One region of the Streptomyces sp. NPDC048352 genome, then DNA from elsewhere that is predicted to be linked to it. Evidence: riboswitches for the same ligand, from Rfam matches in the RefSeq annotation. Region 1 holds a riboswitch; the other holds the start of a gene.
What was found. Region 1 has a riboswitch for thiamine pyrophosphate ahead of AB0D45_RS03050 (thiamine ABC transporter substrate-binding protein). Riboswitches for the same ligand answer to the same signal wherever they lie in the genome.
Positions count from the first base shown of each region.

Region 2: linked by a shared signal. The riboswitch ahead of thiC (phosphomethylpyrimidine synthase ThiC) and the one ahead of AB0D45_RS03050 (thiamine ABC transporter substrate-binding protein) in region 1 are both predicted to bind thiamine pyrophosphate.

Region 1 covers NZ_JBEZKZ010000003.1:127,082-130,835, forward strand. The annotation lists gene AB0D45_RS03045 (iron ABC transporter permease) at 1-548, opposite strand, end outside; gene AB0D45_RS03050 (thiamine ABC transporter substrate-binding protein) at 602-1,702, opposite strand; TPP riboswitch at 1,788-1,897, opposite strand; gene rlmN (23S rRNA (adenine(2503)-C(2))-methyltransferase RlmN) at 1,957-3,072, opposite strand; gene AB0D45_RS03060 (phosphatidate cytidylyltransferase) at 3,205-3,754, opposite strand, start outside.
Region 2 covers NZ_JBEZKZ010000002.1:113,100-116,853, forward strand. The annotation lists gene AB0D45_RS01725 (glycosyltransferase) at 1-232, shown strand, start outside; gene thiC (phosphomethylpyrimidine synthase ThiC) at 354-2,141, opposite strand; TPP riboswitch at 2,136-2,280, opposite strand; gene AB0D45_RS01735 (YibE/F family protein) at 2,320-3,753, shown strand.

The DNA of each region.
Region 1 (3,754 bases):
GCCACCGCCGGCGCGAGCGCGGGCAGCGTCACCCGCCGCCATGCCGCGAACCGCCCGGCGCCCAGCACCCGGGCGGCCTCCTCCTGGCGCGGGTCCAGCTGGGCCCACAGCCCGCCGACCGTCCGTACGACGACGGCGTAGTTGAAGAAGACGTGGGCGAGCAGGATCGCCCAGACGGTGGTGTCCAGCCGGACGCCCCACAGCTCGTCGAGCAGCCCGCCCCGGCCGGCCAGCGCCAGGAAGGCGCTGCCGACGACCACCGTCGGGAGCACGAACGGGACGGTGACCAGGGCCCGCAGCAGCTGCTTGCCCGGGAACTCCAGACGGGCGAAGACGTAGGCGCCGGGCAGCGCCAGCAGCAGGGTGAGGGCGGTCGAGGCGAGCGCCTGCCAGGTGGTGAACCACAGCACGCCGGCGATGTCGGGCCGGGCGAGGACCTCGCCGATCCGGCCGAACTGCCAGCCCTCGGCGGTCTTGAGCCCGCGGCCGACGATCGCGGCGACGGGATAGGCGAAGAACAGCCCGAAGAAGGCGAGCGGCACGGCCATCAGAGCGAGTCTGACGGCCGTGGCGCGCCCGCCTTCCCGGTGGCGCTCGCGTCCTACTTCACGACGAGCGAGGACCACGTCTTGACCCACTGCTCACGGTTCTTGGCGATGGCGTCGGGGGCGACCGTCTCCGGCTTCTCGACGACGACGCCGTGCTTCGTGAACAGGTCCGGCAGCTTCGCGTCCTTGAGCACCGGGTTCACGAACATCTGGAGCGGCATGTCCTCCTGGAACTTCTTGCTCACCAGGAAGTCGACGAGGGCCTTGCCGCCCTCCTCGTTCTTCGCGCCCTTCAGCAGGCCCGCGAACTCGACCTGGCGGAAGCAGGTGCCGGTGGCCACGCCCGTGGGGGCCTCGGCCGGCTGCGGCTCGGCGTAGAGGACCTCGACCGGCGGGCTGGAGGCGTAGGAGACGACCAGCGGGCGGTCCCCCTTGGCCTTCTTGCCGCCGGCGGAGCCGGAGAAGCGCTCGTTGTAGGCCTGCTCCCAGCCGTCGACGACCTCGACGCCGTTGGCCTTGAGCTTGCTCCAGTAGTCCTTCCAGCCCTCCTCGCCGTACTTGCCGACGGAGGCGAGGAGGAAGCCGAGGCCGGGCGAGGAGGTCGCGGCGTTCTCGGTGACCAGCAGGTTCTTGTACTCCGGCTTGACCAGGTCGTCCAGCGTCTGCGGCGGGGCGATCTTCTTGTCGGCGAAGTAGGCCTTGTCGTAGTTGACGCAGATGTCGCCGGAGTCGACCGGGGTGACCCGGTGCTGCTGGTCGAGGACGAACTCCGGCTTCACGCCGTCCAGGCCCTTGGCCTGGTAGGGGGTGAAGATCCCGTTGTCGAGGGCGCGCGAGAGCAGCGTGTTGTCGACGCCGAAGAAGACGTCGCCGCGCGGGGAGCCCTTGGTGAGGATCTCCTGGTTGAGGGCCGCGCCCGCGTCCCCGGACTTCAGGACCTTGACGGTGTAGCCGCTCTGCTGCTCGAACTCCTTGAGGACCGTGTCGGTCACGTTGAAGGAGTCGTGGGAGACGAGGGTGACCGTCTTGGACTTCGGCGCGTCGCTCGCGCCCGCGGCCCCGTCCTCGGCGCCGGAGCCGCCGCAGGCACTGAGGGTGGTGACGCCGAGCGCGGCCGCGAGCGTCGCGCCCGCGATCTTCCTGGTGGTGCTCACTGGTGAATTCCTCCTGGGATGACCAGGAGAAGACGCGGCCCCGCCCGGCGCTCTGTGCGAGCGGACGCCGGGCAGGGCGCAACAGCTTGAGTGGTGACCGAACTTCCTACCCCGAATGACCGGGGCGAGGTTCAGAGGGTCTGCGGATGACGGATACCGCACTCTCAGCGCTGTGGCGCTCCCCTGTCGGAATATGCAATTGGTTCGGCCACAGGGTACCCCGCGGCCGAATCAGGCCCACCGGCGACCGGAATCTAGCGTTCCGAGGCGGCGAGCTGGCCGCAGGCGCCGTCGATCTCCTGGCCGCGGGTGTCGCGTACGGTCACGGGCACGCCGTGCCGGGCGATCGCCTCGACGAAGGCCTTCTCGTCCTCGGGCCGCGAGGCGGTCCACTTCGAGCCGGGCGTCGGGTTCAGCGGGATCAGGTTGACGTGTACGCGCTTGCCCTTGAGCAGGCGCCCGAGCAGGTCGCCGCGCCAGGCCTGGTCGTTGATGTCGCGGATCAGGGCGTACTCGATGGAGATCCGGCGCCCGGACTTCTCCGCGTACTCCCAGGCCGCGTCGAGGACCTCGCGGACCTTCCAGCGGGTGTTCACGGGGACGAGGGTGTCGCGCAGCTCGTCGTCCGGGGCGTGCAGGGAGACCGCGAGGCGGCACTTGAAGCCCTCGTCGGCGAAGCGCAGCATGGCCGGGACCAGGCCGACGGTGGAGACGGTGATGCCGCGCTGCGACAGGCCCAGGCCGTCGGGCTCCGGGTCGGTGAGGCGGCGGATGGCGCCGACGACGCGCTTGTAGTTGGCGAGCGGCTCGCCCATGCCCATGAAGACGATGTTGGACAGGCGGGCCGGGCCGCCGGGGACCTCGCCGTCGCGCAGGGCGCGCATGCCGTCGACGATCTGGTGCACGATCTCGGCGGTGGAGAGGTTGCGGTCGAGGCCGGCCTGGCCGGTGGCGCAGAAGGGGCAGTTCATGCCGCAGCCGGCCTGGGAGGAGATGCACATCGTCACGCGGTCGGGGTAGCGCATCAGCACCGACTCCACGAGCGTGCCGTCGTGCAGCTTCCACAGGGTCTTGCGGGTGGTGTCGTCGTCGCACGAGATGTGCCGGACGACGTTCATCAGCTCGGGCAGCAGCTCCTGCTGGAGCTTCTCCCGCGAGCCCGCCGGGATGTCGGTCCACTCGGCCGGGTCGTGCGCGTAGCGGGCGAAGTAGTGCTGGGAGAGCTGCTTGGCCCGGAACGGCTTCTCGCCGATCGCGGCGACCGCCTCGCGGCGCTCGGCCGGGGTCATGTCGGCCAGGTGCCGGGGCGGCTTCTTCGCTCCGCGGGGCGCGACGAAGGTGAGCTCACCCGGGACGGGACGGGGGGCCATGCTGTACTCCTCAGTGCGACGGGGTGGGGGTCACCCCGCGCGTGCAGGGCCGGTCCGCGGCGCGGCCGCTGGACGGAAAAGGCGCGCCGCGTACACGCGGCGCGCCCTCCAGGATAACCCGGCCCGGGCCGGTCAGCCCGTGCCGACGAACGCCGCCAGCAGCAGCCACACCACCGGGGCGGTCGGCAGCAGCGAGTCCAGCCGGTCCATGATGCCCCCGTGGCCGGGGAGCAGCGTGCCCATGTCCTTGATGCCCAGGTCACGCTTGATCATCGACTCGCCGAGGTCGCCCAGGGTGGCGCTGACCGCGACCGCGAGGCCCAGCAGCAGGCCCTGCCACCAGGAGCCCCCGTCAATCAGGAACTCCATGCACAGGGCGCCGGCCGCCATGGCGAAGGCCACCGCTCCCACGAGCCCCTCGCGGGTCTTGCCGGGGCTGATGCGCGGCGCGAGCTTGGTCTTGCCGAAGCGCCAGCCCACCGCGTACGCGCCGGTGTCGCTGACCACCGTCAGGACCAGGAAGGTCACCACCCGCTGCGGACCGTCGTCGGGGGTGAGCAGCATCGCGACGAAGGTGGCCAGGAAGGGCACGTAGAACGCGGCGAAGACGCCCGCGGTGACGTCCTTGAGGTAGTCCTCGGGCGGTTCCGTCATCCGCCACACCAGGACGGCCAGCGCCGTG
Region 2 (3,754 bases), on a different contig from region 1:
GATCCCGTACCCGGACGACATCCTGTTCGTCGAGTACGCCTGGCACGACTGGCGCGCGCTCGACGAACTCGCCATCGCGGCCTACTGGACCGGCGCGTACCAGGAATCGCTGGACTGCTGCGAGCGTCTCCTCGGGGAGGGCAAACTCCCCGACGAGCAGCGCGAACGGGTCCTCGCCAACCGCGAGTTCGCCCGCCGCGGGCTGGGGGCGGGGTACGGCGTGGTGGCCTGAACCGCCCGCGGCCGGCGGACCCGCGCCGCCACCGCACCGGGCCGGCCCGCGACTCCCCCCATGAGGTCGCGGGCCGGCCCGTGTCCGGGTCCGGGGCCCGGATCGGTGTCCGGTCCCGGGGTCAGTCGGCCAGCGGCAGGTAGACCCGGTTGCCCGAGGCCGCGAACTCGGCGGACTTCTCCGCCATGCCCGCCTCGATCTCGTCGGCCTTCAGGTCACCGCCGTGCTCGCGGCGGATGTCCTGCGAGATCTTCATCGAGCAGAACTTCGGACCGCACATGGAGCAGAAGTGCGCGGTCTTGGCCGGCTCCGCGGGGAGGGTCTCGTCGTGGAACTCGCGGGCCGTGTCCGGGTCGAGGGCCAGGTTGAACTGGTCCTCCCAGCGGAACTCGAAGCGCGCGTCCGACAGGGCGTCGTCCCACTCCTGGGCACCGGGGTGGCCCTTGGCCAGGTCCGCCGCGTGTGCCGCGATCTTGTACGTGATGACGCCGGTCTTCACGTCGTCCCGGTTCGGCAGGCCCAGGTGCTCCTTGGGCGTGACGTAGCAGAGCATCGCCGTGCCCCACCAGGCGATCATCGCGGCGCCGATGCCCGAGGTGATGTGGTCGTACGCGGGCGCGACGTCCGTGGTCAGCGGGCCGAGCGTGTAGAACGGCGCCTCCTCGCAGATCTCCTGCTGGAGGTCGATGTTCTCCTTGATCTTGTGCATCGGGACGTGGCCCGGGCCCTCGATCATGGTCTGCACGTTGTGGCGCTTGGCGATGGTGTTCAGCTCGCCCAGCGTCTTCAGCTCGGCGAACTGCGCCGCGTCGTTGGCGTCCGCGATGGAGCCGGGGCGCAGGCCGTCACCCAGCGAGTAGGTGACGTCGTACGCCGCGAGGATCTCGCAGAGCTCCTCGAAGTTCGTGTAGAGGAAGTTCTCCTTGTGGTGCGCCAGGCACCAGGCGGCCATGATCGAGCCGCCGCGCGAGACGATGCCGGTCTTGCGGCGGGCGGTCAGCGGCACGTAGGGGAGCAGCACGCCGGCGTGGACGGTCATGTAGTCGACGCCCTGCTCGGCCTGCTCGATGACCGTGTCCTTGTAGATCTCCCAGGTCAGGTCCTCGGCCCTGCCGTCGACCTTCTCCAGCGCCTGGTAGAGCGGCACGGTGCCGATCGGCACGGGGGAGTTGCGCAGGACCCACTCGCGGGTGGTGTGGATGTTGCGGCCCGTGGAGAGGTCCATGACCGTGTCGGCGCCCCACTTGGTCGCCCAGGTCATCTTGTCGACCTCCTCCTCGATGGAGGAGGTGACGGCGGAGTTGCCGATGTTGGCGTTGACCTTCACCAGGAACTTCTTGCCGATGATCATCGGCTCGATCTCCGGGTGGTTCACGTTCGCCGGGAGCACCGCGCGGCCGGCGGCGATCTCCTCGCGCACGACCTCCGGGGAGACGTTCTCGCGGATCGCCACGTACTCCATCTCCGGGGTGACCTCGCCCCGGCGGGCGTACGCGAGCTGCGTGACGGCGGCGCCTCCACGGCCCCTGCGGGGCTGGCGCGGACGGCCCGGGAAGACCGCGTCGAGGTTCTTGAGGCCCCCGCGCGGGGAGGTGTGCTTGATGCCGTCGTCCTCGGGGCGGACCGGGCGGCCCGCGTACTCCTCGGTGTCCCCGCGGCCGATGATCCAGTTCTCGCGCAGCGGGGGCAGGCCCCGGCGCACGTCGGTCTCGATCTGCGGGTCGGTGTACGGCCCGGACGTGTCGTAGAGCGTGACGTCCTTGCCGTTGGTGAGGTGGACCTGGCGGACCGGCACCCGGATGTCCGGGCGGGAGCCCGCCAGGTATCCCTTGTGCCAGCCGGGCTGGCGCTCGGTCTGGCCGTCGGCGTCCTGGCTGACGGCAGGCGTGCGTGCGTCCTGAATGGTCATGAGACCTGATCTCCCTACGCCGGCATTACCCGGTAACAGGTTCGGCGGTCGACGCAGCCTCCTCCCGTACGCATTCTCCTGCGCGTACGGTGATCAGCGCCCTCTCAGCCCGGTGCTCCGAGCTCCCGCGTTGTGCAAAGTAGCCCCCACGTTAGCGTCGTGTGTGGCGTGCTGAACAGTGGGCCCCCTCATCTCTTGCGATGATCTGCCGGTGACGACCTCGCCGCAGCCTCCCCACGAGCCCACAGATCCCTCGGGCCACACCGGCCACGGGCATGCGTCCCACCGGCACGCGGCCGACTCCTCCCACGGGCATTCCCACGGCCACGGCCCGGCGGCTCCGGTCTCCAAGCACCTGCGCAAGGTGATCGCCGCCGTACTGATCCCCTTCGCCGCAGCCGTGTTCGTCGGCATGGCCGTGCTCTGGCCCGGCGGCGCCCCCGCCCACGAACGCACCGGGGTGGGCTTCGACCGGCAGACGCAGCAGGGCAAGGTCGTCGCTCTCGCGAAGGTCGACTGCAAATCGGTCAACGCCTCGCAGGTCCCCCCCACCGGCGACACCTCCACCCCCGAGGGGCGCGAGGCGCAGGCCGCCCGGACCGGCGAGTGCAAGAAGGCCACCGTCGAGGTCACCAGCGGACCGGAGCAGGGACGCGCCTTCTTCGAGATCGTCCAGCCGGGTGCGCCACGGCAGTTGGAGAAGGGCCAGGAGGTGGTGGTCGCCTACGCGCCGGACGCGCCGCGGGACCTCCAGTACTCGGTGATCGACCTGAACCGGAAGCTCCCGCTGGCCCTGCTGGCCGGCATCTTCGCCGTCGCGGTCGTCGTGGTGGGCCGGATGCGCGGACTGTTCGCCCTCATCGCGCTCGTCGTCAGCTTCGGCGTCCTGACGCTCTTCATCCTCCCGGCGATCCTCCAGGGCTCGAACCCCTTGCTCGTCGCCGTCATCGGCGCGAGCGCGATCATGCTGATCGCGCTCTACATGTGCCACGGGCTGACGGCGAGGACCTCCGTGGCGGTCCTCGGCACACTGGTCTCGCTGCTGCTGATCGGGCTGCTGGGCTCGGTGTTCATCGGCCGGGCGTTCCTGAGCGGCAACACGGACGACAACACCGGTCTCATCCACGGGCTCTACCCGGACATCGACATGAGCGGCCTGCTGCTCGCAGGCGTGATCATCGGATCGCTGGGCGTGCTCGACGACGTGACCGTCACCCAGACGTCGGCCGTATGGGAACTCCACCAGGCGGACCCGGACATGGGCCCGCGCGCCCTGTACCGGGCGGCCATCCGGATCGGCCGCGACCACATCGCGTCGGTGGTCAACACCCTCGTGCTGGCGTACGCCGGCGCCGCGCTGCCCTTGCTGCTGCTGTTCTCGATCGCCGACAGCAGCATGGGCACGGTGGCCAACAGCGAGCTGGTCGCGGAGGAGATCGTTCGCACCCTCGTGGGCTCCATCGGGCTCGTGGCCTCGGTGCCCGTGACCACGGCGCTGGCTGCGCTGGTGGTCTCGGCCGACCGGCCGGCGGGCGCGGGCGGCGCCGGGGCCTCCGGGGCGGCCGCGGGGCCGGCCCGCGGCGGCCGGGGCCGGCGGCGGCGCAAGCGCTGAA